4 regions of the Pseudomonas sp. RA_105y_Pfl2_P56 genome follow, and region 4 is predicted to be linked to each of the others. Evidence: predicted binding sites of a transcription regulator. Region 4 holds the regulator's gene; each other region holds the start of a gene.
What was found. The regulator FliA, encoded in region 4, starts transcription of late flagellar genes. The targets are predictions, from matches to a motif close to CTAAAGTTTNNNNNNNNNNNGCCGNTAA.
Positions count from the first base shown of each region.

Region 1: a site for FliA is predicted at 2,985-3,012, ahead of AACY11_RS17450 (methyl-accepting chemotaxis protein). Genes of this name have one in related genera too.
Region 2: a site for FliA is predicted at 4,675-4,702, ahead of AACY11_RS22280 (methyl-accepting chemotaxis protein). Genes of this name have one in related genera too.
Region 3: a site for FliA is predicted at 4,582-4,609, ahead of AACY11_RS24380 (methyl-accepting chemotaxis protein). Genes of this name have one in related genera too.

Region 1 is NZ_CAXAPL010000024.1:71,987-79,512, reverse strand. It holds gene AACY11_RS17460 (glycerophosphodiester phosphodiesterase) at 1-489, shown strand, start outside; gene AACY11_RS17455 (PepSY domain-containing protein) at 629-934, shown strand; gene AACY11_RS17450 (methyl-accepting chemotaxis protein) at 1,249-2,871, opposite strand; gene AACY11_RS17445 (transporter) at 3,147-4,169, shown strand; gene AACY11_RS17440 (LysR family transcriptional regulator) at 4,209-5,105, opposite strand; gene AACY11_RS17435 (SDR family NAD(P)-dependent oxidoreductase) at 5,225-5,980, shown strand; gene AACY11_RS17430 (multidrug/biocide efflux PACE transporter) at 6,015-6,446, opposite strand; gene AACY11_RS17425 (LysR family transcriptional regulator) at 6,536-7,390, shown strand; gene AACY11_RS17420 (RNA polymerase sigma factor) at 7,486-7,526, opposite strand, start outside.
Region 2 is NZ_CAXAPL010000038.1:41,074-48,599, forward strand. It holds gene AACY11_RS22260 (1-acyl-sn-glycerol-3-phosphate acyltransferase) at 1-1,144, opposite strand, end outside; gene AACY11_RS22265 (CPXCG motif-containing cysteine-rich protein) at 1,287-1,469, shown strand; gene AACY11_RS22270 (putative signal transducing protein) at 1,479-1,739, shown strand; gene AACY11_RS22275 (SOS response-associated peptidase) at 1,776-2,399, shown strand; gene AACY11_RS22280 (methyl-accepting chemotaxis protein) at 2,498-4,639, opposite strand; gene AACY11_RS22285 (M48 family metallopeptidase) at 4,901-5,719, shown strand; gene AACY11_RS22290 (TMEM165/GDT1 family protein) at 5,842-6,426, opposite strand; yybP-ykoY riboswitch at 6,514-6,638, opposite strand; gene AACY11_RS22295 (class I SAM-dependent methyltransferase) at 6,678-7,526, opposite strand, start outside.
Region 3 is NZ_CAXAPL010000047.1:22,858-30,383, reverse strand. It holds gene AACY11_RS24395 (TnsA endonuclease N-terminal domain-containing protein) at 1-364, opposite strand, end outside; gene AACY11_RS24390 (ATP-binding protein) at 373-1,074, shown strand; gene AACY11_RS24385 (aldose 1-epimerase family protein) at 1,071-2,285, opposite strand; gene AACY11_RS24380 (methyl-accepting chemotaxis protein) at 2,496-4,472, opposite strand; gene AACY11_RS24375 (LysR substrate-binding domain-containing protein) at 4,660-5,580, opposite strand; gene AACY11_RS24370 (NorM family multidrug efflux MATE transporter) at 5,740-7,134, shown strand; gene AACY11_RS24365 (putative bifunctional diguanylate cyclase/phosphodiesterase) at 7,184-7,526, opposite strand, start outside.
Region 4 is NZ_CAXAPL010000016.1:1,983-9,508, forward strand. It holds gene flhA (flagellar biosynthesis protein FlhA) at 1-479, shown strand, start outside; gene flhF (flagellar biosynthesis protein FlhF) at 491-1,813, shown strand; gene fleN (flagellar synthesis regulator FleN) at 1,930-2,760, shown strand; gene fliA (RNA polymerase sigma factor FliA) at 2,757-3,497, shown strand; gene AACY11_RS12975 (chemotaxis response regulator CheY) at 3,665-4,036, shown strand; gene AACY11_RS12980 (protein phosphatase CheZ) at 4,055-4,843, shown strand; gene AACY11_RS12985 (chemotaxis protein CheA) at 4,898-7,168, shown strand; gene AACY11_RS12990 (protein-glutamate methylesterase/protein-glutamine glutaminase) at 7,218-7,526, shown strand, end outside.

The sequences.
Region 1 (7,526 bases), on a different contig from region 4:
TTGCAAACGTTCGAGAAGAACAGCCTCGAACTGCTGCAAAAGGAAATGCCGCAAGTGCCGAAAATCCTGCTGCTGTGGGTGGGCGAAGGCGGCATGGAGCCGAAATCCAAGGTGACTTTTGCCGAGTCTGGCGAGAAGGACAAAAACGCGTTTTACGGTAAACAGGAACCGAAGTCCGATGCCGAGTTCAAGCAGTGGGTCGACTTCGCCAAGGCGCATGGTGCCATCGGTACCGGCCCTTCGGCGAAGCTGACCCATGGCGGCGACCAGAGCTACTCGGATCTGGTGCAGCCTTGGATGAACCAATACACCCACGATCAAGGCTTGCTGGTGCACGTCTACACCGCCGATGAGCCGGTGGACTTCGAGAAGGTCATGGCCGCAGGCGTCGATGGCATCTTCACCAACCGCGCCAGCGAACTGTTGAAGTTCTACAAACGCCCGGCAGCGGCCAGTGTTGATCAGGTGTTGAAGAACAACGGCTTCTGATCGGCCACCGGGGTGTCCGCATCGCGAGCCGGTTCGCTCCCACAAGAGCATTCTGCGGACGATGCGGTGTTTTAAGGGTGAATTAAGTTGCGGTGGTTAACCTGAGGCCACTTCAACAAACAACCCAAGGAATGACCCGATGAAAACGTTGACTGCCCTGTTTGCCGCCGCCGCTCTGACCCTCAGCGCAGGCCTGGCCCAGGCTGATGTGCGTGTCGATCAGATCCCCGAACTGGTCAAATCCGGCAAGATCAAATCGCTGGAAAGCATGAACCAGGAAGCGCTGAAACTGCACCCGGGGGCGACCATCACCGACACCGATCTGGATAACCACTTCAACGGTTATGAGTACGAAGTCGAACTCAAAACTGCCGACGGCAAAGAGTACGACGTGGACTTTGATGCCACCACCGGCAAGGTGCTGAGCAACAAACTGGATAGCTGATACACCTTGCACACCAAGCCGCTCGATCACTGGATCGCGCGGCTTTTTTGTGCCTGACAGCAAACCCTTTGGGAGTGGGCTTGCTCACGAAGGCGGTGCTGGCCGACGCCGTGGTGGAGGTGTCTTCACTGACTTCGCTGATCGACGTTTTGCGGGTCGCCGTGGCGAGGGTTTGATTGATCGATACAGAACTGAGGCCGACCATGGGAATGCTCCAATGCCGGTTATAGATAACCGGCCATCGATCATGCTCGCCGCCAATTGAGATTGACTGTGTACCGTCTCGGTATCCGATCCGGTACACAGCCAACGAGTCAGGCACTCAGGCGTGCGGTGACTTCGTTCAGTTGCCCGGACAGGCCGTGCAGGTTCTGGCTGGCGCTTTCGGTGCGCTGCACGTTGTCGAGGTTGGTGCTGGCAATCGAAGTGATCTCGGTCAGGTTGCGCGAGATGTCTTCGGCCACCGACGTCTGCTCTTCGGCCGCCGTGGCGATCTGACGGTTCATGTCGCGGATCGCTTCGACGGCGTGGGTGATGCGCTCCAGCATCGCGCCGGCCTGAGTGACTTGCTCAACGCTTTCGTCGCTGCGCGCCTGGCCGCTGTCAATGGCTTGCGCGGCGTCCACAGCACCGGTCTGCACGTTCTGGATGATCTGGTTGATCTCGATGATCGACTCCGCCGTGCGCTGTGCAAGGTTGCGCACTTCGTCAGCCACTACGGCAAAACCGCGCCCTGCCTCACCGGCCCGCGCCGCTTCGATTGCCGCGTTCAGCGCCAGCAGGTTGGTTTGCTCGGCGATGCCGCGAATCACTTCCAGCACTTTGCCGATACGGCCGCTGTCGGCTTCGAGACGACGGATCACCGTGGCGGTGTTGGTGATTTCGCTGCGCATCTGGGTGATGGAGTGGATGGTGCTCTGCATGACCTTTTCACCCTGTTGGGCAGACTGGTCGGCATCGTCGGCAGCACGCGCAGCGTCAGCCGCGTGACGCGCGACTTCCTGGGCGGTGGCGGACATTTCGTTCATTGCCGTGGCCACTTGATCGGTGCGGTTGAACTGCTCGTTGGTGCCGCCGGCCATGGTGGTGGCGATGGCGTTCAATTCGCCGCTGGCGCTGTCCAGATCGCTGGCGCTGCGTTGCAGGCGAGTGAAGGTTTCAGCAAGGAAATCACGCAGGGTGTTGGCGGCGGCCGCGAGGTTGCCCAACTCGTCCTGACGGTCGCTGACCACACGCTCGGCCAGTTTGCCGCGACTCAACTGGGTCACGTAATCAATCAGCTTGCGGATCGGCTCAACCAGGTTGCGGTTGACCAGCCACAGGCTCAACACACCGATCAACAGGCCCGACGCGAGCATCACCAACAGCCCAAGCCAGACGGTGCGATCGGCTTCGGCGCTGATCGATACCGATTGCTCGGTGCCCTGTTTGCGCAACTCGGCCACCAGTTCGCTCATTTGCTCGCTGGCGGCGCGGTCGACACCTTTGACGGCGTTGTCGCCGGCAACCGGATCGCCACCGGCGGCCACATAGGCATCGCGGCCCTTCTGATAAGCGGCACCGAGTTGGCGATGCTCGTCACGCAGACGTTCGATACGGGTTTTCAAACCGGGATCGATACTCTTCTGGCTGGCCAGTTCGCCGAGGATGTTCTGTACATCGCGCTGACGATCTTCGAACTGCCCCCAGTACTTGCTCAGATCCGCCGGTTGCTTGCCGCGCAGCAGGACGTTTTTCCATTCCTGCACCTGCACTTTGAATTGCAGGTTGGCTTCGTCGATCAGTTGCGAGGTGTGCAACGGACCGGCGATCAATCGGCTGTAGCTCTGCACGCCGTTGGACAGGAAATGAAAGCAGGCCAGTGCGATCAACAGCATCGCTAGCAGGCTGCCGCTCAGCAGGGCGAGAATTTGCGCTCTCAGGGATTTTTGCAGCATTGCAGGTACTCATGGCAGGGATGAGGCACGCCTGTTTCAGGCGTGAAAAAGTGGCCGGACTTCCCTGTCGGCGAACCGTGGCGTGGCCAACGGTGCGCAACCTAACGTACCCGTGATCGGCGCGCCAAAGCCGTTCTTGAGAGGTTCCCGACCGCCGGTAGCGCTTTGATTTGACGTCACTTTTTTGTCACGCAAACGTCATGTGACATTGCGATGATGCCCCCCAGGTGAACCTGTAACCCCTGCGCCAACCGCCCTCCTCGCAGCGAGCCTCCATGAACCACAGCCTCGATATCAGTCATCGCGACCCGGACTTGTTTGGCTTGCTCTACGGCTTCCGTTTTCTGCCGGGTGAGCGTGGTCGCGAAATCGATTCGGCCACCGCATTGCGCTGCCTGCAAGGTGACAGCGACAGCAATGAATTCCTCTGGCTGCACCTCAATCTGGCTCACGCCGCGTGCGAGCGCTGGATGAAAAGCCATCTGCAATTGCCTGAAGAATTTTTCGAAGCGTTGCATGAGGGCTCGCGTTCGACGCGCATCGAGCATGTCGACTCGGCGCTGTTGGCGGTGGTCAACGACGTGGTGTTCAACCTCAGCAGCATGGTGTCGTCGGATGTGTCGACGCTGTGGGTCTGCGTGCGCAGCAAACTGATTGTCAGCGCGCGCCTGCAACCGTTGCACTCGGTGGACAAACTGCGCTCGTCGGTGAAGGCCGGCGAACGCTTTCGCTCGCCCTCGGAATTGCTTGTACACCTGCTGCGCGATCAGGGCGAAGTGCTGACCCAGATCGTGCGCAAGACCAGCATGAGCGTCGATCAGGTCGAGGATCAATTGCTCTCCTCGCGGCTGTCGACCAACCGCGCCGAACTCGGCGCCAATCGCCGGGTGCTGGTGCGCTTGCAACGATTACTGGCGCTCGAACCCGGCTCTTTACTGCGCCTGCTCAACCGTCCGCCGCCGTGGTTGCAGAAGGAGGACGTGAAGGAGTTGCGCAAGTCCACCGAGGAGTTTGCGCTGATCATCAACGACCTCACCGCCCTTGGTGAGCGGATCAAGTTGCTGCAGGAAGAGATCGCCGCCAACCTCAACGAACAGAGCAACCGCACGCTGTTCACCTTGACCGTGGTGACGGTACTGGCGTTGCCGATCAACATCATTGCCGGTTTCTTCGGCATGAACGTGGGGGGTGTGCCGCTGGCGACAGATCCTGAGGGGTTCTGGATTCTGGTGGCGCTGGTGGCGACGTTTACCGTGATCGCCGGGCGCTGGGCGTTTCGTAAACGTGGCGATTACTGATCCACTCTTTTTTGTGCCCATCACAGACAACGATGTGGGTCAGAGGGTTGAACGGATCACCTCACCGAGCCAATCCATGAACACCCGCACGCGTAGCGGTAAATGCCGCTGCCGCGCATACAGCAACGAAATCGCCATGGCTGGCGCGGTGTACTGCGCCAGCACCGTCACCAGTTCGCCGTTATCCAGATGCGGCTGCATGCCGGTGCGCGGCACCTGCACCAGACCAAAACCGCCCAGGCAGGCCGACTCGTAAGCATCGGTGCTGTTGACCGTCACGCTGCCAGCCATCGGCAAACGCCGGACCTGGCCGCCCTCCTCGTAGACAAAGCCTTCCGAACGCGCCCCCAAAACACCGACGTAATGCACCAGCCGATGCTGCGCCAGATCCTCCAGCGTTTGCGGCACGCCGTAGCGCGCCAGATAAGCGGGGCTGGCGCAGTTGATCATGGGAAAGTCGCCCAGATGCCGGGCTACCACCGATTGATCGGGCTGCGCGCCGATCCGCACCACACAGTCGAAACCCTCGCTGAGCAGATCGACCCGGCGGTCGGTGCTGCTGATTTCCAGTTCCAGATTGGGGTGGCGCGCCATGAACGACGGCAGGCGCGGCATGACCAGTCGCCGCGACAGGATGTTCGGCATGTCGACGCGAATCCGCCCCGTCAGCGAGGCCTCGTCCTGACGAAACAGGCCTTCGATCTCGTCCATGTGCGAAAGCAGATCCTTGCTCCGCTCGTACAACACCAAACCGTCCTGTGTTGCCTGCACTTTGCGCGTGGTGCGCTGCAGCAGCCGCGTGCCAAGCAACGTTTCCAGCGCCTGCACATGCTCGGACACGGTAGAACGCGGCAAGCCGAGGCTCTCCCCGGCGAGGGTGAAACTCGACAGTTCGCTGACCCGGACGAAGGTGCGCAGCAGTTCCAGTTTGTTCATCGGGGCACTCGCTGATTGTTCGGTTTATTCGACCAGTGATTCCGGTTTAGCTCTGTTTATCACCTAAGGGCGGATAAATAAACTTTGCTCCATCCACTCACCGCCATTGAGGAAGTCCCATGAATCGCAAAATCGCATTGATCACCGGCGCCAGCCGTGGCCTGGGCAAAAACGCCGCCCTGCACCTCGCCGCGCAGGGCATCGACATCATCGGCACTTACAACAGCCGCGCCGATGAAGCCCAAGCGCTGGTGACTGAACTGGAACAACTCGGCGCCAACGCCGTGATGCTGCAACTGGACGTGGGTCGCAGCGAAGGCTTTGCCGATTTCGCCGCGCAGGTCGAGCACGCGCTCAAACATTTTGAACGTCAGCGCTTTGATTTCCTGATCAACAATGCCGGCATCGGCGTGCACGCCCTGTTCACCGAAACCACACCGGAGCAGTTCGACCTGTTGATGAACATCCAGTTGAAAGGGCCGTTCTTCCTGACCCAGCAATTGCTGCCGCTGATCAACGATGGCGGGCGCATCATCAACATCTCCAGCGGCCTGACCCGCTTCAGCCTGCCGGGTTACGGCGCCTACGCCGCGATGAAAGGTGCGATGGAAGTGTTGACCCGCTATCAGGCCAAGGAGTTGAGTGCACGACAGATCGGCGTGAACATCCTCGCGCCGGGCGCCATCGAAACCGATTTTGGCGGCGGCGCAGTGCGCGACAACTCAGCAGTGAACGCCATGGTCGCCAGCAACACCGCGCTGGGCCGTGCCGGGCAGCCGGATGACATTGGTGGCGCGCTGGCGTTGCTGTTGTCACCGGGTGGGCAGTGGATCAATGGTCAACGGGTTGAGGCTTCGGGCGGCATGTTTCTCTGAGCCTCAAGACTGAGGCACAGATGACGCTTGCTGCTCAGACCGGGCGGGTCTTCAAGACCCGCTCGCGCACCACGTCATAACCCCAGTGATACACATAGGTGTACGGCAGAAAGAACAGCAACACGCCGATGTCGAGCAAAAACGCCTGCCACAAACTGACCGACAGCCACCCGGCAATCAGCGGCACACCCATCACGATCAAGCCTCCCTCGAACAACAAGGCGTGCACCATTCGCACCCAAGCGTTGCGCGCAATGTGCAGGCGCTCCAGCAGGCGGTCGAAGAAGCGGTTGAACACCACGTTCCAACCCAGCGCCAGCAACGCGATCAACACCGTCACCGCGCCCATGTCGAGCAATGGTTTTTGCATGATCCACGCCAGCAACGGTGTGCAGATCACAATGGCCAACAGTTCGAAACCGACAGCCTGCAAGATACGTTCAGTGATGGATTTGTTGGCAGTCATGACCTGACTCCTTGAGTGAAGGTGGTTGCCATGATCCAACACCGAACCGATACTTCATAACCAATAACCATCGATCAAGGCGATAGTTGATGATCTCGCAGGAAGTGTTGTTGGCGTTTGTTCAAGCGGCGACCCAAGGCTCGTTTTCGGCGGCGGCGCGCAAACTGGGGCGCAGTCAGTCGACCATCAGCGCAGCGGTGGCCAGCCTTGAGATCGATCTGGATTTGCAACTGTTCGATCGCAGCAGCCGCAAGCCGACCCTCACCCCGGCCGGCCATGTGATGCTGCAACGGGCCGAGGCGATTCTCACGGCCAGCAGCCGCCTGGAAATCACCGCTCGGCAATTGTCCCAAGGCGTGGAGCCAAAGCTGACCGTGGCGATTTCCGACACCTATCAATCAGCGCGTTTTGAAGCGGCATTGATCGGGTTCGAGCAGCGTTATCCGGATATGGAACTGGAGTGTTTGATTGCCGAGTGCGACGACTTGATCGAACTGGTGCAGCGCGGTCGGGCGCATTTGGCCTTCGCCGAGATGCAAGACAGCTACCCGCCGGATCTGTTGGCCTCCACCGTCGCCGAGCGCACCGATATCGCCCTGTTCGTCAGCCGCGAGCATGCACTGACGACGCTCAAGCACATCGACCAAGCGATCCTGGAACAACATCGCGAACTTCGCCTGGCGACGATCGTCAATCCATACGACAGTCGCGCCAAAGGCCGTGTGTGGTCGGCGCCCAGTTACCTGATGCTGATGGAAATGGCCGAAATGGGCTTCGGCTGGGCACCGCTGCCGCGCTGGCTGGTGGGGCGTTTCGGCAACGGCACGCTGGTGGAACTGAACGTGCGCGGCTGGCCGAAACCGGTGTTTGTCGATGCTTTGTGGTCGCGGCTGCATCCGCCGGGGCCAGCGGGGAGCTGGTTATTGAGCAAGATGCTGGAATAGCGTGGCGGCCATGCCAAAACTCCATGACCACCCCGATCCCCTGTGGGAGCGGGCTTGCTCGCGAAGAGGCCGGTACGGCCAGCGCCCCGTTCGGATCAGTCCAACGCTAGCAACCGCGCTTCAATGAACCGCCGCT
Region 2 (7,526 bases), on a different contig from region 4:
TGACCCGGTACTGATTGCGCACCGGCGTTGCATATTGCAGCACCAGATACGGGCGATGCTCTTCAGGGCAAGCATCCAGTCGGCTCTGCCACTCTTCTTGCGCCTTGGCCAATTCATCGGCCGGGAATACCTCCGCAGCCTTCGGCACGTTCAATTGTGGATCAGCGTCCGCCCACTGCGCATAGGCCAGGTAATGCACCGGGAACAGGCGGTAGCCGCCCAGAATCTGCTTGTCCATCTCGATCGCCAATTGCTTGGTGTCTTCGAAGCACTCGGTGATCGGCGCGGCAAAGTTCACATGCACCCGGCCCTTGTAGCCGGTGATGCCCTTGGCGATGCTCACGTCATCTTCGCCCGGCACTTTGGCGTAGGTGCCGGTGGTGGCGCGGATGTACAGCTCGCGGGCCTTGGCCTGGTCGCAGGGGTCGTATTCGTAGCTGATCGACACCGGGGTGACGTTCAGTGACTGAATCACTTCGCCGAACGGTTCGTCCTTGCGGCTCATGTGGAACATTTTGAGGATCGCCGACTCGGTGCGGTCGTCGCCATCCTTCGCCCGGCCTTCGGCCTGCGCGATCCAGATCGAGGCGCAGTCGTTGCGGATCGAGTGGTTGATGTAGGCCGACAGCAACTGGTACGCGGCCATTTTCTCGCGGCGCCCGGTGATCGAACGGTGAACGATAAAACTCTTGTTCAGGCGCATCAGATCGCTGACGAACGGCTTTTGCAAAAGGTTGTCGCCGATGGCGATACGCGGGGTCGGCAGGCCGGCGTGGTACACGGCATAGTTGACGAAGGCCGGGTCCATCACGATGTCGCGGTGGTTGGCGATGAACAGATAGGCACTGCCTGACTTGAATTGCTCGACACCGGTGTAGGTCACGCCATCGGTGGCGCGCTCGATGGTGTGGTCGACGTAGAACTCGACTTTATCTTGTAAGGTAGCTACCGAGTTGACGCCGGCGAACTCACGACGCAGCCGATGGGCTATAAGGGGTTTGAGCATCCAGCCGAAAGGACCGGCAAAACGCGGGAAGCGGAAGTGGGTGAGGATATCTAGAAACGCCTTGTCGCCGAGCAGTCTTGCCAGTACCGCAGGTACTTCGCTGTCGTCGTAAGGTCGGATGGCATCGAATTCGCCCATCATGCTCTCTTGTTGGAAACGGCTAGGGTAAGTAAAGGTTTTGATCGAAAACCCGCGGGGCACGGTCTGAAAAGGTAGCCAGACAAAAATAGCCCTGCAAATAGACCGGCGATTATACGCACAAGTCACTTGGGAGACCGCGATGCTGGAAACCGCTGAGTATGAATGTCCGTATTGTGGTGAAGATGTCGAGACGACGCTGGATCTGTCTGGCGGCGACCAGACCTACATCGAGGACTGTCAGGTGTGTTGTCGGCCGATCACATTCGTATTGCAGGTTCACGAAGAAGAATGGCACCTGGAAGTCTTCAGCGAAAACGAGTGAGGGGCGCCCATGCAGCGAATCTACGAACCGGAGAGCCTGATGGAAGGCGAAATGCTCAAAGGCATGCTCGCCAGCGAAGGTATTGAAGCGCACCTGGTGGGCCGGGATCTGCTCGGCGGCACGGGTGAATTGCCGATTTTTGGACTGCTGGGGCTTTCGGTGGATAACGATCAGGCCGAGTACGCCCGCGAACTGATCACCGCGTACAATGCCGCGCTGCCGCTGCCCGGCGATGAACCGGAGAGCTTCCCCGGGACGCTGGTCTGTTAGGCTGACGTTCGTTTTACTTCTGAGTCGTGTTGCCCCATGTGTGGACGTTATGCCCTGTTTCGCTGGAACCGCGACTTCGCGGCGCTGCCTGGTTTTCCCGCCGATCAACAGGCGCAGTGGAACATTTCCCCCAATGATTCGGTGTTGATGCTGCGCGCCGAGGCCGACGGCCAGCGCACGCTGGCCCGGGCCCGATGGGGGCTGACGCCGCCGTGGTTGACCGATTTGTCGAAAACACCGGCGCATGCCCGGGCAGAAACAGTGGCCGAACAGCCGATGTTTCGCGAGGCACTGCGCCTGCGTCGCTGCCTGCTGCCGGCCAACGGCTTTTACGAGTGGCGGGGTACCCAACGCAAACGCCCGTACTGGCTGACGCCGGGGGAGGGTTCTTCGCTGTTTTTTGCGGCGATCTGGGAGGCATATCCGGTGCAGGAACAGGTGTGGCTGAGTACCGCCGTCATCACTCAGCCGGCGGCCAGTCAGCGCCGGCCGTTGATTCTCGATGAGGCGGGGCAGGCCGCTTGGCTCAATCCCGAAACACCGTTGCATGTGTTGCAGGGTTTGCTGGCCAGTGAGCCTGCCGCGCTGCGCGAGCGGGTGCTGGCGAATCTGATCAATGATCCGAAGCTCAATGGGCCGGAGTGTCTGACCCCGGGGTAGTGCGTTGACTGCATTGACGCCTTGGCGCGCAAGCCCGCGCCCACCATTGGAATTCACTCCAGGGTGGTAGCGGGCTTGCTCGACAAGGCGCCTTTGGATCAGACCTTGAACTGATTGATCAACCGCCGCTGCTGCTCCGCCAGTTTGGTCAGGTCGGCACTGGCCGAACTCGACTCATCCGCGCCGCCCGCCACCTCATTGGCCACCTGGCCAATATTGATCACGTTGCGGTTGATGTCATCGGCCACCGCGCTCTGCTCCTCGGCCGCACTGGCAATCTGCGTATTCATGTCGTTGATCACCGACACCGCCTGGGTAATCGTCTCCAGCGCCTCGGCCGCTTTCGAGGCGTGCTGCACGCTTTCGTCGGTGCGGTTCTGGCTGTCTTCCATGACCCGCACCACATCGCGGGTGCCCTGTTGCAGTTGCTGGATCATGGTCTGGATTTCTTCGGTGGCTTTCTGGGTTTTCTGCGCCAGATTGCGCACCTCGTCCGCCACCACCGCAAAGCCGCGACCTTGTTCGCCGGCACGCGCCGCTTCGATCGCCGCGTTCAGCGCCAACAGGTTGGTCTGTTCGGCGATCCCGCGAATCGCGGTGAGGATCGCGTTGATGTTCTCGCTGTCCTTGGCCAGGGTTTGCACCACACCCACAGCCTTGCCGATTTCCACCGCCAGCACGCCAATCGAATGGGAGGTATCGCGGACAATCTGCATGCCCTGGCTGGCGGCTTGATCGGCATGGCTCGCTGCTTGCGCCGCTTGGGTCGCGTTGCGCGCCACATCTTGCGCGGTGGCGGTCATTTCCTGCACGGCGGTGGCGACCTGATCGATCTCGGCCATTTGTTTCTGGATGCCGATGTTGGTGCGAATCGCGATGTCGGCGGTGTGTTCCGACGAGTCGCTGACGCTCTGCACCGACGTCACCACTTGGGTAATCATCGCCTGCAACTTGCTCAGGAAGGTGTTGAAACCCTTGGCAATCGAACCCAATTCGTCGCTGCGATCACTGCTCAAGCGACGGGTCAGATCACCTTCACCCTGGGCAATGTCATCCAGCATCGCGACCATCTGCTTGAGTGGCCGGGCAATGCCGTGGCCCACCAGCCAGATCACCAGCAGGCCGACGCCAGCGATGATCAGACCGACCATGGCCATGCCGAAGGTGTCGGACTTGCGCTGGGCATCGAGGTCGCCCTGCAGTTTTTGCAGATCAGCCATCACCGCGTTGAGCGGTAATTGCAGCATCAACGTCCAGCGCGCGTCAGTCTGGCCAATGCCGAACGGCAAGTACAATTCGATGCGCCCCTTGTCCTTATTGACGGAGTAGGTGACTTCGCCGCGCTTGAGGTTGGCCATGCTGGCAATCTGTTCGGCGTCGAGAATGTCGCTGACCTTTTCGCCGAATTTGCTCGGATCCTTGGTGTAGGCGACGATCCGGCCATTGCTGCCGATCAGGGCCATTTCTCCGGCGCCGCTGTAGAGTTTCTGATTGGCGCCCAGGAGCATTTCCTGGATGAAGTTCACCGACAGGTCGGCGCCGACGATGCCCTGGAATGCGCCGTTGAGCATGATCGGTTCGATAAAGGAGGCGAGCATGACGATCTTGTCGCCGACCTTGTAGGGCGCAGGATCGATCACGCAGGATTTTTTGCGCTCTTTCGAACACAGGTAGTACTCGCTGGCGCGCACGCCGGTGGAGAGGACTTTCTGGTCGTCGACGTCCACCAGTTTGTCCAGGCCCAGGGTGCCGTCGTCGTTGCGGAACCACCATGGCAGGAAGCGCCCGTTGGCCGCGTCGATACCGACGACGCGGGTACCGACGTAGGCTGCGTCATTGTGGTCCAGTGCGTTTTTTTCCCACGCGATGTAGGTGCCGAGAATCTTCGGGTTCTTTTCGACGTTCTCTTTGATCAGGCTGATCAACTGTTCACGGCTGACGCTCAGGCGTGGCTGGCCATCGGCGCCGGGCGTGCCGAGCAAGGCGTTGACCCGCACCAGCCCGCCGGCAATCAGCAACGGCGCTTCGAGTTCGCGCTGAATCTGGCTGACCTGGGTTTGTGCCAGTGAGGTCAGTCGCTGTTCGATGACTTGTTCAAACTGGGCCTGGGTGCGTTGCTGCACCATTTCCTGAGTGCGGGCGCCAGAGAACAGCGCGTACAGCACCAGCGCGGCAACCACGCTGAGTACGATAGCGCCGGCCAGGGCGGCGACGGAAAACTGGATCGACTTGAACTTCATGGGAGCTCCGCACGCAAGAGGATGTCTGCGGTGATGTATCGGCAGCGGGCAATGAGCCATGAATGGTGCAAGGCGCAATTGGGTGGGGATGTCGCAAATGGATGCGTGCGCGACGCAGTTGTCGGGGGCTTGCGGTCGCTGTGAATTTTTTACGACAGTGCGGGCGGGAAATATCTGAAAGCCGCTGCAATACGTCTGTTGACTCTGGCGCCGATACCATTACCCGCCTACGATACGCGCACGTTTTCAGGGAGCTTTTGAATGAACAAGACATTGGTTGTAAGTGCACTGAGCGCAGCGCTGTTGCTGGCCGGTTGTCAGTCGGTCAACACCACCAGCGGCGGAGCCGTAGGGGTGGAGCGCAAGCAGTACATGTTCAGCATGCTGTCCTCGCAAGAGGTCGACCAGATGTATGCCCAGTCGTATCAGAAAACCGTCGGCGAGGCGTCGAGCAAAGGCGTGCTGGACAAAACCAGTCCTGAGGCCAAGCGCGTTCAGGCGATTGCCAACCGCTTGATCGCTCAGGCGCCGAACTTCCGCCCGGATGCCGCGCAGTGGCAATGGGAAGTCAATCTGATCAAGAGCGATGAGCTCAACGCCAACTGCGGCCCCGGCGGCAAGATCATCTTCTACACCGGGCTGATCGACAGCCTGAAACTCACCGACGATGAAATCGCGGCGGTCATGGGCCATGAAATTGCCCACGCCCTGCGCGAGCACGGTCGTGAAGCGATGTCCAAGGCCTATGGCGTTGAAATGGCCAAACAGGGCGCGGGCGCACTGTTTGGTCTGGGGCAGGACAGCCTGGCGCTGGCCGACACCGTGGCCAACTACGGCATGACCTTGCCCAACAGCCGAGCCAACGAAAACGAAGCCGACCTGATTGGTCTGGAACTGGCCGCTCGCGCCGGTTACAACCCGAACGCGGCGATCACCTTGTGGAACAAGATGAGCAAGGCTTCGGAAGGTTCTCCACCGGAGTTCATGAGCACTCACCCGGCGTCGAGCAGCCGTATTGCCTCGTTGCAGGCGGCGATTCCGAAGGTCATGCCGCTGTACGAGAAAGCGCCGAAGTCCTGATGGTTTTGCAGCGAGGCTGATTGCCCCTTCGCGAGCAAGCCCGCTCTCACTTTGGAATGCACTCCATAGTGGGGGCTGGTTTGCTCGCGAAGAACGCTGACAGGGTCTATCGACTTACGCCGTCAAACCCAGCCACTGCTTTGCATCGCCTTGTACACCGCAACGACTGCCAAAATCAGGAATGCCGAAGCCGCCAATCGACGGATCAATGTCAGTGGCAGTTTTTCCGCCGCAAAATTACCGGCCAATACCACCGGCACGTTGGCAATCAACATGCCCAGGGTGGTGCCGATAATCACCAGCCACAATTCCGGATATTGCGCAGCCAGCATGACGGTGGCGATCTGGGTCTTGTCTCCGATTTCCGCGAGGAAGAACGCAATCAGCGTCGTGAGGAACGGCCCGAATTTGCGTGCCGTGCTCGCTTCATCGTCGTCCATTTTGTCCGGGACCAGCGTCCACAACGCCGTGGCCGTAAAGCTGGCGGCGAGAATCCAGTGCAGTACCGAATCGGAGAAGAAGCTGCCGAACCAGGCACCGACCGCACCGGCTGCTGCGTGGTTGGCCAGCGTTGCGGCGACGATACCGGCAATGATCGGCCAGGGTTTGCGGAAGCGAGCGGCGAGAATCAGCGCGAGCAGTTGCGTCTTGTCGCCGATTTCGGCCAAGGCAACGATTGCGGTGGGAACGAGTAACGAGTCCAGCATCAGGATTTCCTAAGGGGCGGGTCGACACGGCTATGACACGTACAGCCTTCCCGCCCCGGGTAAGGTGTTCGTGTCATAGGTCTTGTCAAACCCTGCTATCCGTCTGGTGCGGACGCTTGGGTCGCATACGCCATGATCTGAGGATCAAGTATGTTGACGTATGCCGGACGAGCTTGGCGCTCGTGGGAGACTACTCCCCTAGGACGGAGCGGATTCTGCCTAGGCAGAATCCATTCGGCAAGTGCTAATTTTCAGCCGCGCTTGGCCCGGTAAATCCGGAATCCGTTGCCCTCGGCCTTGATCGCACACACGCCCAGATGCTCTTCGATCAGTGGCTGATACTTCAGGAAACTGTTCGCCACCAAGCGCAGTTCGCCACCGTTTTTCAGATGTTTGGCCGCTTTTCGCAGCAAGTTCTCGGTGGCGAAATAATCGGTGTGCACGCCGACATGGAACGGCGGGTTGCTCAGAATCGCGCTCAAACCCATTGGTGCCGCATCGATTCCGTCACCGGTCAGCACCTCGCCTTCCAGGCCGTTGGCCGCCAAGGTCAGACGACTGCTGGCCGCAGCAAACGCATCGACGTCCAGCAACGTGACCTGGTTGTGCGGGTAACGACGTTTGACCGCTGCCCCCAACACGCCCGCGCCACAACCGAAGTCGAGCAGATGACCGCTCGGCAGTTTGTCCAGATGTTCCAGCAGCAGGGCACTGCCGCGATCCAGTCGGCCGTGGCTGAACACGCCGGGCAGGCTGATGACTTTCAACGGGCCTTCAGCCAGCGGCAATTCGTAAGTCTGCGCCAGGCTTTCCAGCGATTTTGCTTCTGGCGCATTGGCCACGGTCACTTGCCACAGTTGGCAATGCCGGGCGCTGTCGAGTTTGCGCGGCTTGCCGAACGGGTTGAGTTGCTTGGACGCACCTTCGATGCCGCTGCGTTTTTCCCCGACCAGAAACACCTCACGCCCCGGCAGACGTGCGGCCACAGCGTTGAGGATGTAATCGGTCAGGTCTTTGGATTTGGGCAGAAACACCACGGCGCTGTCGAATTCGCGCTCCGGGATATTCACGCCAAAGTGGCTGCGGCCTTCGAAGCGAGC
Region 3 (7,526 bases), on a different contig from region 4:
GCCACCCTCGCAGATCACAATAAGCTTTGGCTGCGCGAAATTTGGGCATCAGGATTTTCCATTGCTTACGAAAATCACTTCTGAACTTAACTTCGTAAAGCACGGATGGCTCTAGTGATTTACCCTCTTTGAAATGGATGAGCCCATCTGGCGTAAATTTGCGTTTCTCGCCCTCAGCAGTTCTATATTCGATGGTTAGAGGCTGGGCAAGGAAGCTGTGAACGCTCGGATTAAATCGAATGAGCTCCATCAAATCGCGTTCCAACGTGGACTCATACTGTCCCATTTTAGGAACAGTACCCCTAACGCTCCGCTGCCTCACCCCGATGTCCCGTACAGGCTGATTGTTGACTTCGCGCTTCATTCGCAGATATCTCTAGAATTTCCTACATATTCTCATTTATTTATGGGTTTTACAGTGGCAGCTCCAAACCGCAGCCCGGCGAAATCACCCTCGCCCACCATGGCGTGCTGTTCCTCGATGAGTTGCCCGAGTTCGACCGAAAGGTACTGGAGGTACTGCGCGAGCCATTGGAGTCCGGGCATATCGTGATTGCGCGGGCCAAGGATCGCGTGCGTTTCCCGGCGCGGTTTCAGTTGGTGGCGGCGATGAATCCGTGCCCCTGTGGATATCTTGGCGAGCCGAGCGGCAAGTGTTCGTGCACACCGGACATGGTGCAGCGTTATCGCAATAAACTGTCGGGGCCGTTGCTGGATCGGATCGATTTGCACCTGACGGTGGCGCGGGAAGCAACGGCGCTGAACCCACAGGTGAAGCCGGGAGAGGACAGTGCCAGCGCAGCGGCGTTGGTGGCCGAGGCGCGTGAACGACAGCAAAAGCGTCAAGGCTGCGCCAATGCATTTCTTGATCTTCCGGGCCTGAAGAGGCACTGCACGTTATCCACAGCCGACGAATCCTGGCTGGAATCAGCTTGTGAACGGCTGACGCTATCGCTGCGCTCGGCCCATCGGTTACTCAAGGTCGCCAGAACCCTGGCTGACCTTGAGCAAGTCGATGCAATCAGGCGTGAACACCTCGCCGAAGCGCTGCAATACCGGCCGGCGACGCCTTAATGCTCGGTCAGATCAACCAGCGGTGTCTGCCGTACTTCGGTTGCACGCCCGGCCTGAATCTCGGTCACGCGTTTCAAGGCGTTATCCACAGCCCCTTTGTCCGCCAGCAGGCTGTAGCTGATCTGGAACTGTTTGTGTTCCTTCGGCGCAATGGTCGGCACCAGACTCAGCGGGCGCTGATAGCGGCGGTTGTAGGAGAAACTGGTGCCTGGCTCCAGCCCCGTGACATAGCCCTGCCCTTGGGTGTCAGTGTTTTTCCACAGGGAAAACACCGGCAATTGCTGGGTATTGAAGCCGACGGAGACACCAAGGCTGCCGGCCTTGTTGTGCAAAACGGCCAGGGTCTCGCCTTTGGCGTCGGCATAGGGCACGACATTGTAGACGGTTTCGTCGTAGTCCTTGGTTGGTGCGCGATACGTCTGCCAACTCGCCAATTCATCCTTGGCCTTGTCGTTGAACGGCGACACCTGTTTTACCGGCGCAGCAAAACGTGCGCCCTGTTCGAGGAACGGCGTGCTGAAGTTGCTGTGATACAGCGCCTGGTATTCCTTCGGATAATCGCCGTTGTTGGTCAGCGTATCGTTGAGTGCGAAACGCACGCTGCCGGGCTCGGTGACCAGTTCGGTGGCTACAGAGAAATCGACTTTCTTGAACGCCTGCTCTTTCAACTCGCCACGCAGGCTGATGGCGTAAGGCGGTTTTTCGTCGATGTGCAGCGTAACGGTACTGGCCGGAATGTTGGCAGCGCGTCCGTGCAGGGTCAGCAACTCACCCTTGTCCATGCCGGGATGGCCGACCCATTCGTAGCCGCAGCGGGTCACCAGTTCATTGAAACCTTCCAGCCAGCCCAATCCGCCGCGGCCATTGAGTTCGATGAATGCCGGGTTGACCACCTCCTTGACCGGCGAGTCCCACCCCATGCGCACGTTGCCAACGGAGGCGTGCAGGACATTCATGCCACGGGTCGGCACCACCGAGAGTTTCATCGTGCCATTGTCGATATCAACGATGCTGACACCTTCCTGCCGCCCGCCATGGAGGGTACGCAAGCTGACGGAGAAGGGTTTGTCGGTTTTCACACCGAGCTGTTCACTGGTGATGCTCCAGTTTTGCGCGGGCTTATTGGTATCGAGGAGCACGTAATCCCAAGCCATGGCGTGGGAAGCAGCGGACAGCGCGCCGAGTGCGGCAACGAGTTTGAGCAGGGTCATGGCAGCAGCCTTTATTGGAGTTGTGCCATTTTTATAGCGCTGCGGAAACGATTCAGCAAGTGTAATGACGGAAGTAGAGCTGCGATTGATCCGCGCAAGCAATTGCGGGCAAGTCCGCTCCCGCACGGTTCAACGGCGAGCACAATTTTTGCGCACAACCGATATACCTGTGGGAGCGGGCTTGCCCGCGATGGCTGTTTCAGAGGCGCATCAACGAAAACGATCAACCTCGGAACGCAAGTCCGCCGCCAATTTCTCAAGCTCTTTAGCCGTCACCGCAAGGTTGGAAACAACCTCACGCTGTTCACTGTTGGCCAACGCGATGCTCTGCAAGTTGCTGCTCAGCAAGGTCGCCGTGCTGCTCTGCTCCTGGGTTGCGGTGGTAATCGCGGCAAACTGTTGCCCGGCCGAGCGACTCTGCTCATCGATCCGCGCCAGTGCCGAAGCGACATTGGCGTTGCGCGACAAACCTTCCTGCATCAGCACATTGCCTTGTTCCATCGTGCTGATCGCATTACCGGTTTCCTGCTGAATGCTGTGGATCATGCTGGAAATTTCATCGGTGGCCTGACGCGTGCGCGAGGCCAGGCTACGCACTTCATCAGCCACCACGGCAAAGCCGCGACCTTGTTCACCGGCGCGGGCAGCTTCAATCGCCGCGTTGAGCGCCAGCAGGTTGGTCTGTTCGGCAATCGAGGTAATCACGCCGACAATGCCACCGATTTCCTGGGAGCGCTGGCCGAGGGTGTTGATCACCGTGGCGGTGCTGTTCAGGGCGCCCGCGATTTGCTCAAGCGACGACGAAGCCTCTTCCATCGAGCTGCGACCAATCTGCGTTTGCTGGGCATTTTCCTGAGCCAGACGCTGAGTGGCACCCATGTTGTCGGCGATGTCCAGCGAGGTTGCGCTGAACTCTTCAACCGCGCCGGCCATGCTGGTGATTTCGCCGGACTGCTGTTCCATGCCGTCGTATGCGCCACCGGACAGGCCGGAAAGTGCCTGCGCACGGCTGTTGACCTCTTCCGAGGCACGGCGGATGTGCTCGACCATGGTCGACAGCGCCTGGCTCATCTGGTTGAACGCGCGAGACAGCTGACCGATTTCATCATTGCTGGACACATTCAAACGCACGCTCAGATCACCGGCGCCCAGGGCTTCAGCCTGACGTACCAGGTCGCTCAATGGCGCGAGTTTGCTGCGCAGCAACCAGACCACGGAACCGACCGCCAACAACATCGCCAGCAGGCTGCCGATTGCCAGTTGGGTGCCGACGCTCCAGGACACCGCGCGAATCTCGGCTTTCGGCATGCTTGCCACCACCGACCACGGCCCGCCGTCGAACGGCACCGATACGCTGTAGAAGTCTTCAGCCTTGTCGCTCCAGAACTGGCCCTTGCCCGGCGTCTTGGCCAAACCGCTGATCACTGCAATCGCTTGATCCTGCGCCTGCACGCCGGCTGGCGGAACCAGCCATTTGTTATGCTCATCCAGCAATGCCAGCGAGCCCGTCTGGCCGATGCGGAAGCGCTTGAGGTTTTCAAATTGGGCGTTTTGCGCGTCGGTGTAGTCGAAACCGACGAACAGCACCGCAATCACCTTGCCGCTGCCGTCGCGCACCGGGGTGTATTGGGTCATATAGGAGCGATCGAACAGCACGGCACGACCCACGTAGCCCTGCCCTGCCATCAACTTCGCATAGGCCGGGTGAGTGTGATCAAGCAAAGTACCGATGGCGCGCGTGCCGTCCTGTTTGGTCAACGAGGTGCTGACCCGCACGAAATCTTCGCCGCTGCGCACAAACAGCGTGGCGACGCCGGCGGTCATCTGCTGGAACTCGTCAACTTCCTTGAAGTTGTTGTTCATCACTTCGCCGCCCAGGTGCAGGCCCGGCGTCTGGGTGCCGGCAACGGTCACCGGCTCACTCGGGTGAATGCTCAAACCTGTGCTGAATCGCTTTTCGAACAACCCGCTCAGGCGCTGCGTGCTTTCACGCAAGGTGCCGTGGAAAGTGCTCAGTTGGTCAGCCAGCAGGCGGGCCTCACTGGCCAGATGCTCTTCACGAGTGGCGAGGTTGGCGGTATCCAGCGAACGCAGGGCGAAAACCGTACTGCCGCTGATGACAATCGCCAATATCACAGCGAGCGCGAGGCCCAGTTGTGAGGCGATCCGGGCGCGAGGTTGAGACATGGATAGCTCCTGGCCGAGCCACCGGATCCTCCTTGATCGCAGCACTTGCTCGGAAAATTCTAAGAATGGGGTGAATCGCGGACACCGGCACGACGGTTCCACAAGCACGTATTCGGCGGAAAAACCCAATACTTGAGCAATTAGCAAGGTTATGGCACAAGGCCGGCATTGTGAGGGCTCGAACGTTTCAGCTCAAGCGAACGACGGTCGGCAATTCCATGGCGCGGACTTCACCTTGCAGAAAATCACTCAGACGGCGCAAACGTTCACCTCCCGGACGGGTTTTGGGCCAGACCAGGTAATAGTTGAGTCCACTGGCAACCGCGGTCGGCCACGGCAAACTCAAGCGACCTTGCGCGACATCTTCGGCGACCATCAGCAGATCCCCCATCGACACGCCATAACCCCGAGCCGCCGCGATCATGCCAAGCTCCAGCGTATCGAACACCTGCCCGCCCTTGAGCGACACCTGATCGGACAGCCCCATGCACTCCAGCCAACTGCGCCAATCGCGTCGATCCGGGGTCGGGTGCAATAACTCGGTGGACGCCAGTCGCGCGACGTCCCACGGCTGGTCGTTGAGAAGATTGGGGGCGCCCACCGGGATCAGCTCTTCGGGAAACAGCAGACTGGCTTCCCAGTCCGGCGGGAAATGGCCGTCGCTCAGCAGCACGGCACAGTCAAAGGGCTCATCGTTGAAATCCACCGAATCCACATCCATCCAGGCACTGGTCAGTTGCACCTCGTTGCCCGGTTGCAAATGGCGGAAGCGACTGAGCCGTGCCAGCAGCCAGCGCATGGTCAGTGTTGACGGGGCTTTCATGCGCAGGATGTCGTCCTCGGCGCGCAAGGTGTTGCAGGCCCGCTCAAGGGCGGTAAAACCTTCACGGATGCCCGGCAACAACATGCGCGCCGACTCGGTGAGTTGCAGGTGGCGCCCGCTGCGGTGAAACAAGCGGCAGGCAAAATGATCCTCAAGCGTGCGAATGTGCCGACTCACTGCACTTTGGGTGATCGACAGCTCTTCAGCGGCGCGCGTAAACGAGCTATGCCGCGCCGCCGCTTCAAATGCGCGCAGGGCATACAAAGGAGGAAGACGACGAGACATTCATAAAGCTCCTATAGCGGGACGAGAGCAACTTAGCAGAATCCGCTCAGGATGAGTTTTAATCATGCCACCCATCCTTTTTATCCCTTTGTGCAATCGCGTGCATGCGCCGAGAATCGACGGTCTCCAGTTCCCTCTGTCAATCGAGTGGTGATGACCATGCAGCATCCTGTGCGTACCGAACTCTGGGCCATCCTGCGGCTGGCAGGGCCGCTGATTGCTTCACAGTTGGCACACATGCTGATGGTGCTGACCGACACCTTGATGATGGCGCGCTTGAGTCCCGAGGCTCTGGCTGGCGGCGGTCTCGGCGCGGCGACTTACTCGTTCGTGTCGATTTTCTGCATCGGCGTTATCGCTGCGGTCGGTACGCTGGTGGCGATCCGCAAGGGCGCGGGCGACATCATCGGTGCCGCACGCCTGACCCAGGCCGGGTTATGGCTGGCGTGGCTGATGGCACTGGGCGCCGGGCTGCTGCTCTGGAACCTCAAACCGGTGCTGCTGCTGTTCGGCCAGACCGAAACCAACGTCAACGCTGCGGGCCAGTTCCTGATTGCGCTGCCATTCGCCCTGCCCGGCTATTTGAGTTTCATGGCCCTGCGCGGCTTCACCAGCGCGATTGGCCGGGCGACCCCGGTCATGGTCATCAGTCTGGCCGGCACTGTGGCCAACTTCCTGCTCAATTACGCACTGATCACTGGCATGTTCGGCCTGCCGAAACTCGGGCTGATGGGCATCGGTCTGGTCACGGCGATTGTTGCCAACTGCATGGCGCTGGCACTGGCCTGGCACATTCGTCGGCACCCGGCCTATGACGCTTATCCGTTGCGCGCCGGCCTGTCGCGGCCTAACCGCCAATACCTCAAAGAGCTGTGGCGCCTCGGCCTGCCGATTGGCGGCACCTATGCGGTGGAAGTCGGGTTGTTCGCCTTCGCAGCGCTGTGCATGGGCACCATGGGCAGTACGCAATTGGGCGCGCATCAGATCGCTCTGCAGATCGTTTCGGTGGCGTTCATGGTGCCGGCGGGATTGTCATACGCGATCACCATGCGCATCGGCCAGCATTACGGCGCCGGGCAACTGAACGATGCGCGGATGTCCGGGCGGGTCGGGATCGTGTTCGGCGCGGTGGCCATGCTCGGGTTTGCGATGGTCTTCTGGCTGCTGCCAAATCAGTTGGTGGGCCTGTTCCTGGATCACAATGATCCGGCGTTCGCCGAGGTGATCAGGCTGGCGGTGAGCCTGCTGGCAGTGGCGGCGTGGTTCGAGCTGTTCGACGGCACCCAGACGATTGCCATGGGCTGCATTCGCGGCTTGAAGGACGCGAAGACTACATTTCTGGTCGGGCTCGGTTGCTATTGGTTGATCGGTGCGCCGGCTGCGTGGTGGATGGCGTTTCACCTGAACTGGGGACCGACGGGCGTCTGGTGGGGCCTGGCGCTGGGCTTGGCGTGTGCGGCAGTGAGCCTGACACTGGCGTTTGAGTGGAAGATGAAGCGGATGATTCGGCGCGAGCCTCAATCGCAAGGCTTCAATATCGCTCAGGCTGAATAAAATTCCCCTGTGGGAGCGGGCTTGCTCGCTCCCACATTGGGTTTTGTGTTCAGCTCACGATTTCCATTACTGGCTGTTGGCTGGAACCGAACGTCAGGTACTCAACCAACTCCGCCAACGGCAGCGGCCGGCTGATCAGATAACCCTGCACCTGATCGCAAGCAAAGCCGCGCAGCAACTCCAGCTGTTCCGGGGTTTCCACCCCTTCGGCCACCACTTCCAGATGCAGGTTGTGCGCGAGGTTGATCATTGCGTGCACCAGTTTGCGGTTCTCTTCGCGCTGCTCCATGCCGCCGACAAAACTCTTGTCAATCTTCAGCAAGGTGATCGGCAGGCTGTTGAGGTGCACAAACGACGAAAAACCGGTGCCGAAATCATCCAGCGAGAAGCGC
Region 4 (7,526 bases):
AGGCGCTGTTGGCCGAACACGTGCCGGTGCGCGACATCCGCAGCATTGCCGAAGCTATCGCCAACAACGCCGCGAAGAGTCAAGATACCGCCGCGTTGGTGGCTGCTGTGCGGGTCGGCGTATCGCGCGCCATCGTCCAAAGCATTGTAGGCACTGAGTCCGAGCTGCCTGTGATCACCTTGGAACCAAGGTTGGAACAAATATTGCTCAATAGTCTGCAGAAGGCAGGACAAGGCTCGGAAGAGGGCGTTCTGCTGGAACCAAGCATGGCCGAGAAGCTGCAGCGTTCGCTCATCGAAGCGGCGCAGCGTCAGGAAATGCAAGGTCAACCGGTGATTCTGTTGGTAGCAGGTCCGATCCGCGCGATGCTCTCGCGTTTTGGTCGCCTCGCCGTCCCAGGGCTGCATGTGCTGGCCTACCAGGAAATTCCGGACAACAAGCAAGTGACGATCGTTGCGACAGTAGGGCCCAACGGCTGAGGTAGTGGTTTATGCAAGTTAAGCGTTTTTTCGCCGCCGATATGCGTCAGGCCATGAAGCTGGTTCGTGATGAGCTGGGCGCTGATGCCGCCATCATTGGCAACCGCCGCATTGCCGGCGGCGTCGAGCTGACGGCGGCGCTGGATTACAAATTGTCGGCGCTGGCGCCGCGGGTTCCGAACATTGAACTCGAAGATGAGCTGCGCAAGACCCAGTCGCGCATCGTCACCGCTCAGGCCGAGTTGAGCCTGCGTGGCGAAGCCGATGGCAATAGCAATCGCCAGATCTTCGCCGGCCTGCCGTTGACCGCTGCTGAACCGCTGAGCGAGCCGACTTACGCCGCACCAGCGCGTCCGGCCCCGGCGCCTGCGCAGTCTTCCGGTGGTGTTGATCCGCGTGCACTGGATTCGATGCGTTTTGAATTGAACAGCCTGCGCGAACTGATGGAAGTGCAGCTTGGCACGCTGGCCTGGAATCAGTTGCAAGGCAAGCGTCCGGCGCAAGCCAACCTGTATCGTCGTCTGCAACGTATCGGTCTCTCCGGTCCGTTGTCGCGCGATCTGCTGGCGATGATCACCGATATCGAAGAACCTCGTCAGGCCTGGCGCATGCTGCTGGCGCACCTGGCGCGGATGATCGCCGTACCGGAAGTCGAGCCGCTGGAAGAAGGCGGGGTGATCGCCATGGTCGGTCCGGCAGGTATGGGCAAGACCACCACGCTGGCTAAACTCGCTGCCCGTTATGTGCTTAAGTACGGCGCGCAGAACGTTGCGCTGGTGAGCATGGACAGTTTCCGTATCGGCGCTCAGGAACAATTGAAGACCCTGGGTCGTATCCTCAATGTGCCGGTGACGCACGTCGACCCGGGCCAATCGCTGGTGCAGGCGCTGGATCCATTGCTGCGCAAGCGCGTGGTGCTGATCGATACCGCGGGCCTGCAAGCCAGCGATCCGGCACTGCGCATGCAGCTCGAAAGTCTGGCCGGGCGAGGCATCCGTTCAAAAAATTATCTGGTCTTGGCAACCACCAGCCAGAAACAGGTTCTAACCGCCGCTTATCATAGTTACAAGCGTTGCGGGCTTGCCGGGTGCATCCTGACTAAACTGGATGAAACGGCCAGCCTTGGCGAAGTGTTGAGCCTGGCGATCAGTCATGAATTGCCGGTCGCGTACCTGACCGATGGCCCACGGATTCCGGATGATCTGCATCTGCCGCGCCGTCATCAACTGGTCAGCCGCGCCGTCAGCGTGCAAATGCAGGAAGAACCCAGCGAAGAAGCCATGGCTGACATGTTCGCTGATATCTATCACAGCCCGACCAAGCAGGTAGGCTGAGGTATTCATGAACAGTTTTTGTACCTACATCGATGGTCTGCCATGCATTGTTCAGGTTGTGAACGCGCAGCCAGTAATGTGGCCTCCGTCTATGCAAGACAAGGTAAAGAAATAACATGGGCAGCATGCATCCCGTACAGGTGATCGCGGTGACCGGCGGCAAAGGTGGCGTCGGGAAAACTAACGTGTCAGTGAACTTGTCGCTGGCGCTGGCAGAGCTTGGCCGTCGGGTCATGCTGCTGGACGCCGATCTGGGACTGGCAAACGTCGACGTTCTGCTGGGGCTGACCCCCAAACGCACGCTGGCCGATGTGATCGAAGGCCGCTGCGAACTGCGCGACGTGCTGTTGCAAGGCCCGGGCGGAATTCGCATCGTGCCGGCGGCGTCCGGCACCCAGAGCATGGTTCACCTGAGCCCGGCGCAACATGCCGGCCTGATTCAGGCCTTCAGCGACATCGGCGACAATCTCGACGTGCTGGTGATCGACACCGCTGCGGGCATTGGTGACTCGGTAGTCAGTTTCGTGCGCGCGGCGCAGGAAGTGTTGCTGGTGGTTTGCGACGAGCCGACTTCGATCACCGACGCCTACGCATTGATCAAACTGTTGAACCGTGATTACGGCATGAACCGCTTCCGCGTCCTGGCCAACATGGCCCAGAGCCCGCAGGAGGGCCGTAACCTGTTCGCCAAGTTGACCAAGGTCACGGATCGCTTCCTTGATGTGGCCCTACAATACGTCGGCGCCGTGCCCTACGACGAAAGCGTGCGCAAGGCCGTGCAGAAGCAGCGTGCAGTCTATGAAGCCTTTCCGCGTTCCAAGTGCGCACTGGCGTTCAAGGCCATCGCGCAGAAGGTCGACACCTGGCCACTGCCGGCCAACCCGCGTGGCCACCTTGAGTTTTTCGTCGAGCGCCTCGTGCAGCAAACGGCAGGGCCCGTGCTATGACAGCCAGCGGTATGAATTACTACAAGAAGTCGGCGCGTGACGCGCAGTACGAACTGATCGAGCGTTACGCGCCACTGGTCAAGCGCATTGCCTACCACTTGCTGGCACGCCTGCCGGCCAGCGTGCAGGTCGAGGATCTGATCCAGGCCGGCATGATCGGTCTGCTTGAAGTCTCGACCAAATACGACGCCAGCAAAGGTGCCAGTTTCGAAACGTACGCGGGCATTCGAATCCGCGGCGCGATGCTCGACGAAGTGCGCAAAGGGGACTGGGCGCCACGCTCGGTTCACCGCAACACCCGTATGGTCAGCGACGCAATTCGCGCAATTGAAGCTAAAACCGGCCGTGATGCTAAAGATCACGAGGTTGCGGCCGAACTCCAATTGAGTCTCGACGATTACTACGGGATTTTGAATGACACCCTGGGCAGTCGCTTGTTCAGTTTCGACGACCTGTTGCAGGACGGCGAACACGAAGGGCTGCACGAGGATGGCGCCAGTGCTCATCTTGAGCCGTCACGCGATCTGGAAGATGAACGCTTCCAGGCAGCGCTGGCGGACGCGATTGCCAATTTGCCGGAGCGTGAGCGACTGGTGTTGGCGCTGTACTACGACGAAGAGCTGAACCTCAAGGAGATCGGTGAAGTCCTTGGCGTCAGTGAATCGCGGGTCAGCCAGTTACACAGCCAGTGCGCGGCCCGTTTGCGGGGGCGTTTGGGGGAGTGGCGAGCGCGCTGAAGGCAGTGTGGGGACACTGCGAACGAGGCCGGTGCGGTGATGAGCGGCACCGGTCTTGCTCCGTTGTGTTCCAGACAGTCTTCGAGTGCTACGCCGGAATGATTGAAATGGCGCGTCCAGGTGCTGGGCGCGTTTAAGACTGCTTGGAGGTCGAATTGGACAAAAACATGAAAATCCTCATCGTTGATGACTTCTCAACGATGCGGCGGATCATCAAGAACCTGCTGCGTGATCTGGGGTTCACCAACACCGTCGAGGCCGACGATGGCATTACCGCCATTCCGGTACTCAACAGCGGAAACATCGACTTTCTGGTAACGGACTGGAACATGCCGGGCATGACCGGTATCGACCTGCTGCGCCACGTGCGTGCCGATGAAAAACTCAAGCACCTGCCCGTGCTGATGGTGACCGCTGAAGCCAAGCGCGAACAGATCATCGAAGCGGCCCAGGCCGGTGTTAACGGCTACGTGGTCAAACCTTTCACGGCCCAGGCGTTGAAAGAAAAAATCGAGAAGATTTTCGAACGCATCGGCTGATGAACGCGCGGGGGAGCTATGGAGCATAACGAATCTTCACAGGGCGATTTCGAGTCGACCCTGAAAAAACACGCGGTCGAACTGGTCGAAAGCCTTGAAAAAGGCAGGTTCGGCGACGCTGTGCAACTGATCCATGAGCTCAATCAGACCCGTGACCGCGGCCTGTATCAGGAAGTGGGCAAGCTCACGCGCGAACTGCACAGTGCGATTGTCAACTTTCAGATCGATCCGCACATGCCGCAGGCTGAGGAAGTGTCGCAAATCACCGACGCCACCGAGCGTCTGGGCTATGTGGTCAAGCTGACAGAAGCCGCGGCCAACCGCACCATGGATCTGGTGGAAAGCGCCACGCCGCTGGTCAATGGTCTGGCTGACGAAGCCCAGGCCTTGAGTGCCGATTGGGGGCGCTTCATGCGTCGCGAGGTCGGGGCTGAAGAGTTCCGTGAACTGGCGCGCCGGGTCGACGGTTTTCTGTCGCGCAGCAGCACGGACAACCGTGCGGTGTCGGGCAATCTGAACGACATCCTCCTCGCCCAGGATTACCAGGACCTCACCGGTCAGGTGATCAAGCGTGTGACGCAACTGGTCACCGAAGTCGAAAGCAATTTGCTCAAACTCGTGCTCATGGCCAGTCAGGTGGACCGCTTTGCGGGCATCGAACATGACCGTGAGGCGATGCTTGCAGAAAAAGATCCACAAAAACATCTCTCGCAGGGTGAAGGTCCGCAGATTCATGCCGATAAACGAGAAGACGTTGTGTCCGGTCAGGACGATGTGGACGATTTGTTATCCAGCCTTGGGTTCTAGAGTTTTGGAATTTTAGGTTTTTTGGGTTTTTAGACCTGTAGGAGCACCCCATTAATGAGCTTCGGCGCCGATGAAGAGATCCTTCAGGATTTCCTGGTTGAGGCCGGCGAGATTCTTGAGCAACTGTCCGAACAACTGGTCGAGCTGGAAAGCCGTCCGGATGATGCAGATCTGCTCAATGCAATTTTTCGCGGTTTCCACACTGTAAAAGGGGGCGCCGGCTTCCTTCAGCTCAACGAGCTGGTGGAGTGCTGTCACATCGCCGAAAACGTGTTCGACATCCTGCGTAAGGGTGAGCGGCGCGTTGATGCAGAACTGATGGACGTTGTCCTCGAAGCACTGGACGCGGTGAACAGCATGTTCAGCGAAGTCCGCGAACGTGCACCGATCACGGCGGCCACCCCGCAGCTGCTGGCCGCCCTGGCGCGTCTGGCCGAGCCGCAAACGGCGGACGAAGCCCCGGCATCTCCCGTGGCCGAGATGATCGAAGACCTGGTCGTCGAAGGCGATTCGGGCGACGTCACCGATAACGAATTTGAACAACTGCTGGACTCGCTGAACGCCGTCAAGGCTGAAGCCCAAGCCCCGGCGGCTGCTGCGCCTGCGCCAGCTGCCGATGCGGCCGCCAGCGATGAAATTACCGATGCCGAGTTCGAGTCATTGCTCGATCAGTTGCACGGTAAAGGCCAGTTCGCGGCTGACGCTGTAGCACCGGCGGCTCCGGCGGCTCCGGCAGCACCGGCGGCGGGCGACAGCTCGGACATCACCGATGACGAATTCGAAGCGTTGCTCGATCAGTTGCACGGCAAAGGCAATTTCGCCGTTGATGCGCTGGAGTCGGCGATTGCCTCGGCACCTGCTGCGCCAGCCGCACCGGCGGCCGCCGCTGCCGGCAGCGATCTGATCAGCGATCACGAGTTCGAATCGCTGCTCGACGAATTGCATGGCAAAGGCAAGTTCTCTGAAGTTGGCACCGCTGCTACGGGTTCCGCTTCGACTGTTGCCACGCCAGCCGCCAAGGCCCCGGCCGCTGCTGCGCCCAAACCTGCGGCCAAGCCTGAACCAAAAGCCGAAACGCCAAAACCGGCTGCCGCTGCCGCACCGGCGCCTGCCCGCGCTCCAGCAGCACCGCCACCGGAAAAACCGGCGAGCGAAGCCGAGACGACTGTGCGGGTCGACACCGCGCGTCTCGACGAAATCATGAACATGGTCGGCGAACTGGTGCTGGTGCGTAACCGTCTGGTGCGCCTGGGTCTGAACAGTGGTGACGAAGCCATGTCCAAAGCCGTGTCGAACCTGGACGTGGTGACGGCTGACTTGCAGACCGCGGTAATGAAAACCCGGATGCAGCCGATCAAGAAGGTCTTCGGGCGCTTCCCACGCCTGGTTCGAGACCTGGCGCGTCAGCTCAAGAAAGAGATCAACCTGGAACTGGTCGGCGAAGAAACCGACCTGGACAAAAACCTTGTCGAGGCTCTGGCCGACCCGCTGGTCCACTTGGTGCGCAACGCGGTCGACCACGGTATCGAATCGCCGGAAGAACGTGAAGATTCAGGCAAGGCGCGGGGCGGCAAAGTCGTTCTGGCGGCCGAGCAGGAAGGCGATCACATTCTTCTGTCGATCTCCGATGACGGCAAAGGCATGGACCCGAACGTTCTGCGTGCCATCGCGGTAAAACGCGGTGTGATGGACAAGGACGCGGCCGATCGCCTGAGCGATAGCGAGTGCTACAACCTGATCTTCGCCCCGGGCTTCTCGACCAAGACCGAGATCTCCGATGTGTCCGGCCGCGGTGTCGGCATGGACGTGGTGAAGACCAAGATTTCCCAGCTCAACGGTTCGATCAACATCTACTCGACCAAGGGCCAGGGCTCGAAGATTGTCATCAAGGTACCGCTGACGCTTGCGATCATGCCGACCCTGATGGTGATGCTCGGCAATCAGGCGTTCGCGTTCCCGTTGGTCAACGTCAACGAAATCTTCCACCTCGACCTGTCGACGACCAACGTCGTGGACGGCCAGGAAGTGGTGATCGTGCGGGACAAGGCGCTGCCATTGTTCTACCTCAAGCGCTGGCTGGTCAGCTCCGCCGCTCACGAAGAGCAGCGCGAAGGCCATGTGGTGATCCTTTCGGTGGGCACTCAGCGGATCGGCTTCGTCGTCGATCAACTGGTCGGCCAGGAAGAAGTGGTCATCAAGCCATTGGGCAAAATGCTGCAGGGCACTCCGGGCATGTCCGGCGCCACCATCACCGGTGACGGCCGCATTGCACTGATTCTCGATGTTCCAAGCATGCTCAAGCGTTACGCCGCACGGCGTATTTGAATCCGGGGCAGCGGGGCGATAACGTCCCGCTGCACCTAATGGAGTGTTTATGGCAGTCAAAGTCCTGGTGGTGGACGATTCGGGTTTTTTCCGCCGCCGCGTCTCGGAAATTCTTTCTGCGGATCCGAGCATCCAGGTTGTCGGCACGGCAACCAACGGTAAAGAGGCGATCGATCAGGCCCTGGCCCTCAAGCCAGACGTGATCACCATGGACTACGAGATGCCGATGATGGATGGCATCACGGCTGTGCGGCATATCATGCAGCGCTGTCCGACCCCGGTCTTGATGTTCTCCTCGCTGACACACGAAGGCGCCCGGGTCACCCTGGATGCGCTGGATGCCGGCGCGGTGGATTTC